DNA from 2 places in the Shewanella mangrovisoli genome. Region 1 is predicted to be linked to the other one. Evidence: riboswitches for the same ligand, from Rfam matches in the RefSeq annotation. Region 1 holds a riboswitch; the other holds the start of a gene.
The links. Region 1 has a riboswitch for thiamine pyrophosphate ahead of thiC (phosphomethylpyrimidine synthase ThiC). Riboswitches for the same ligand answer to the same signal wherever they lie in the genome.
Positions count from the first base shown of each region.

Region 2: linked by a shared signal. The riboswitch ahead of K0H60_RS12605 (TonB-dependent receptor) and the one ahead of thiC (phosphomethylpyrimidine synthase ThiC) in region 1 are both predicted to bind thiamine pyrophosphate.

Region 1 covers NZ_CP080412.1:2,235,074-2,237,558, forward strand. The annotation lists gene K0H60_RS09830 (hypothetical protein) at 1-407, shown strand, start outside; TPP riboswitch at 583-681, shown strand; gene thiC (phosphomethylpyrimidine synthase ThiC) at 840-2,485, shown strand, end outside.
Region 2 covers NZ_CP080412.1:2,859,624-2,862,108, forward strand. The annotation lists gene K0H60_RS12605 (TonB-dependent receptor) at 1-773, opposite strand, end outside; TPP riboswitch at 827-937, opposite strand; gene K0H60_RS12610 (Crp/Fnr family transcriptional regulator) at 1,152-1,832, shown strand; gene tsgA (MFS transporter TsgA) at 1,888-2,485, opposite strand, start outside.

The sequences.
Region 1 (2,485 bases):
CTGGTGAGCAAAGCAGCGGTGCAGCTGGCAGTGTGGGGTTATTTACCCAGCGTTATTTTGAACGTCAGCGTGAGCAAGCCTTAGATGATTTAGTGTTAGAGCAGGCAAATCATTACACTAAACGGTCAAATTTATCTGAAATGAGCTCCGAGATGGAGGTGTTGATTGTGCCCAATGCCGATGATTTTAGCGGCCCCACCAGTTTAGATTTAGAACTGGATCCTAATCGAATTGTCCGTAAAGGGGATACCTGCTATCGGGTCGTTAAAGTCGGTACCCAAATTAATCCCTATGCTGAGAATTTAGGGTTTCCCTTCAATTGCAGTGGCAAGAAAATGAATCAAGAAATTGACGATGCTATTAAGGCGCAACTGGATAAAATGATGGTAAAGCGGCCAAAAGGTTAAAAAATAGTGATGATAAATTTTCACTGAAAATAGTTTTATCCATGAGTTATAAAACATATTTAAATTAAAAACGTTTAAATACAGTGTGTTATGTATTCTTTGTTTTTGATTGATAATTTAATTTTTATTCTGAAATTACGCTTGTTTGTTCACTGCGCTTCTGCCTATACTTTTGCCCATCTTGTCGGAGTGCCTCTTGGCTGAGACCGTTTATTCGGGATCCGTTGAACCTGATCAGGTTAAAACCTGCGAAGGAAACAAGCATAATAACATCCATTAAATCGTCTCAGCGGCCACCTTTTGCCCTGTATTAACCCATCGATTTAGTCGTTATTGAGTCCGTAAATCCGCTTAGGGTTTGCAAGGCTCAGCTTCAACACTCAAGTCTCCAGACAAGCAACCCCATTTTTATTTGTTAAAGTGAGATTGCTTATGTCCAGTTTAGAATCGTCCTCAGAATCGATTGCCGTGAACACCCAAGGGCAAACGAGCCGCCGTGCGGCGCGCGCCCAGGCCCAAGCCTTTATCGATACCCTTAAACCATTACAACATCCTAATTCGCAAAAGCTGTATTTGCAGGGAAGCCGTGAGGATCTCCGTGTAGGGATGCGGCAAATTCTGCAAACCGATACGCGGATTGGCGGCACTACAACTGCGCCCATAGTCGAGAAAAATCCTCCCATTCCGGTGTACGACTGCGCGGGTCCTTATTCCGATCCGGCTGCGCAAATTAACGTGCGCCAAGGACTAGCCAAACTCAGATTACCTTGGATTATCGAGCGCCAAGATACCGAAGTGCTCGATTGTGCGACCTCAGATTTTACCCAGCAGCGCCTGAAGGATGATGGGTTTGACCATCTGCGCTTCGAGGTTGGCTCAAGTGCGATTGTTCGCCCTCGCCGTGCCTTACCGGGTAAGCGCGTGAGCCAATTACACTATGCCCGCCAAGGGATCATTACCCCCGAAATGGAGTATGTGGCTATTCGGGAAAATATGGCGCTCGCCGAGGTGCAGGATGAAATCTTAAACCGCCGCGGCCAAGGTGAATCCTTTGGCGCCGTGATCGGTAAATCGATTACCCCTGAATTTGTCCGCGACGAAATTGCCCGTGGCCGCGCCATTATTCCGTTAAATATCAATCACCCAGAAGCTGAACCTATGATTATTGGCCGTAACTTTTTGGTGAAAGTGAATGCCAATATCGGTAACTCGGCGGTTACGTCCTCCATCGAGGAGGAAGTCGAAAAGTTAGTCTGGTCAACCCGTTGGGGGGCGGACACTGTGATGGACTTGTCTACAGGGCGGTATATCCATGAAACCCGCGAATGGATCATCCGAAACTCGCCAGTGCCGATTGGCACAGTGCCGATTTATCAAGCTTTGGAAAAAGTAAACGGTGTGGCTGAGCACCTGACCTGGGAAGTGTTTCGCGATACCTTGATTGAGCAAGCGGAGCAGGGCGTCGATTACTTTACCATCCACGCGGGCGTGTTATTGCGCTATGTGCCCATGACTGCCAAACGGGTTACTGGGATTGTGTCCCGCGGCGGCTCGATTATGGCCAAATGGTGCTTGAGCCACCATCAAGAAAACTTCCTCTATACCCATTTCCGTGAGATTTGCGAGCTGTGCGTGGCCTACGATGTGTCGCTGTCATTAGGCGATGGTATGCGTCCAGGCTCCATTGCCGATGCCAATGATGAGGCGCAGTTTGCCGAGCTGGAGACCTTAGGCGAGCTAGTCAAAATTGCCTGGGAATACGATGTGCAGACCATTATCGAAGGGCCTGGGCATATCCCGATGCAGCTTATCAAGGAGAATATGGATAAGCAGCTTATCCACTGCGCCGAAGCGCCGTTCTATACTTTAGGTCCACAAATTACCGATATTGCACCCGGTTACGATCATTTCACCTCTGGGATCGGCGCGGCGATGATCGCATGGTATGGCTGCGCCATGCTTTGCTATGTGACGCCAAAAGAACACTTAGGTTTACCCAATAAGCAGGACGTCAAGCAAGGGCTGATTGCCTACAAGATTGCCGCCCATGCGGCCGATATTGCTAAAGGTCACCCGGG
Region 2 (2,485 bases), 620 kb from region 1:
TGCAGATTATCGGTGGCATACCAACGTAATTTAGCGCGGCCAGTAAATTCATCACGACCATTGGTATCTTCTTTATTTAAATAGAGATTATCGCGATAACCGTTTTGTTGATGCTGCTGCAGCGACACGCGGTACAACAACTTGCCCGAATCGGTTAACGGCCCTGAGCTAAAGCCACTGAAAGTTTGCAAATCGTCATTGCCTAAAGAAACCTCGGCGCCATGTTCAAACACATCGGTCGGGTCGTTGCTCTTAAGGTAAATTAAGCCCGCTAACGCATTGGCGCCATAGCGGGTACCCTGCGGGCCGCGTAACACTTCGACCTGTTGCAGATCGTACATGCTCGACACCATGCCGATACCGGATAAATCAATATCATCAATGATATAACCCACGGACGAGTTAGGTGCGCCTTGATATTGCTCCTGCTCACCTACGCCGCGGATCTGAAAATACTTAGGACGCGAGCTGCCGCCCGACCAGTTAAAGTTGGCGATGGAGTTCATCACATCTTCAAAGTGCTGGGCGCTTTCATCTTGAATTTGCTGGGCATCGATAACGGTAATGCTCGATGGCATTTTTTCTAAGCTGGCACTGCGAAAATCCGCCGTCACCACCATGATTTCCATATCATTGCTAGGTTCAGGTTTATCGATAGTATCGGTTTGCGCCCACGCGGCTGTGCTTAATGCCGCCGAAATGGCCAGCGCCAATGGCGCGCGCGTTAACGATAAGGAGAAGGTGGAACTCTTGGTAGACTTTTTGTTAGACATAGGACCTCAAATACATGTTTGAGATCCGGCAACGAATAAGCGATTCAGAAGTGTGCTGTTGATTGGCCCATTCCTACGCCGGTATTAGCCGGATCAGGTTCTAAGGGTTCGTCTGATGACATCTCAGTCTGCCACTTTGTTGGCAAACACCCCTTGGCGGCGCTTAGTATACATGACGAAAATCATAAAGTAGACACTCTTGTCACTGCACATCAGTAAATGACGCTTAGCTCACGCCATTAATGCCTTTGTTGAAACCTCTGACAGCTCACAATCGGCCGATATAAACGCCCTTCTCTCCTTTGGCTGATTTGACCCAATATGCGTTCTAATGCTATAGAAGGCGACGATTTTAAGTATGGTAGAAGGGTCAACTCAATGCAGCTAAAACCGTTAGCCAAGGGACGTTATAGCCAGCGATGGGAACAAGACTATCCTCTTATTGAAGCTGTGATTCTTAACTGTATCAGCGAAGTCAAAATGCTCAAAAAAGGCGCTCACCTGATGACACAAGGTGAAGCCATAAACTCGCTGGTGTTAGTCAAGCAAGGCCGCGTATCGCTGGGGCACACCGCCAGAAATGGCCGTTGTTTCCAATTAGGGACTATCGATTGTGATTCGCAGCTCTTTGGTGAGATGGAGTTTTTTACCCAATACCAGTGTCAGCTCGACATCATCGCCAACGAGCCCTTGGAAATTTCGCTAATTAGCACTGAAAAGTTGCAACATTCCCTCGGCCAACACCCGCAACTGGCGCTGTTTTTTGCCAGTGCCATAGCGATTGATTACCAAGATACCGTCGATATTTTTACCCGAAGGCTGCTTTATCCCATCAGCTATAACGTGGCATTCGATATCTACCATGAGTATTTAAACGATTTACCCGTCGATGGTTTTAGTAAGCGTTATTTAGAGGCGGAGCGTTTTGGTACCACAGACAGGGTCTACCGACGGGCACTGCAACATTTGGAAGAGCGCGGTTTAATCGAGCGTAAAAAAGAAGGCATTCGGATTAAAAACCTAAATGCACTTAAAGCTTTTGTCGAAGCAGGCATTTAACCCACTCCGACAACACCCATACTCGGCGGATAACAACCAAGTATGGGCCTTTAGCTTAACTTGCCGAAAGTGATTGTGCAGACATCGCAGGTTTCATCCGGCTCGATGCAATCAGCAGCATAAAGATTGCGGCGTAAAGCACGGGGATCACATACATCACGGTTTGTAAGCCGATAATACGCTCGAAGAACGAACTGATCGCTGGGCTAAACATGGCGCCCGTACTGCCACTGATCAGAATGTAGGAGACATTCTTGCTGCTGGCTTGCTTCACAAACGACACGCCATAGGCAATAAACGCATTGTAAAGTGCCGCGCAGACAAAGCCGTACCCATAGGTTAAATAAGCAATCCAATTCAGTTTATCGGTAGTCACAATCACAAAGGTGATCACCATGGCTAAACCAATAATACCGACTAAGAAATGATGAATTTTTACCCGGGTCACGATCAGGGTTGAAATCAAAGCACCGATCAGCGCGGCCGACCAATATTGGGTAATGATATTGCCCGCCTCTTCAAATGGGATATCAAATTTTTGTTTTACAAATAACGGTGCCCACGTGAGGAAGGTATACAGCGCCAACATGCCTAAAAATAAGCCGATACCGCCGCTGATAATGCCGAAATTCCACTCCGATTGTTGTTTCTCC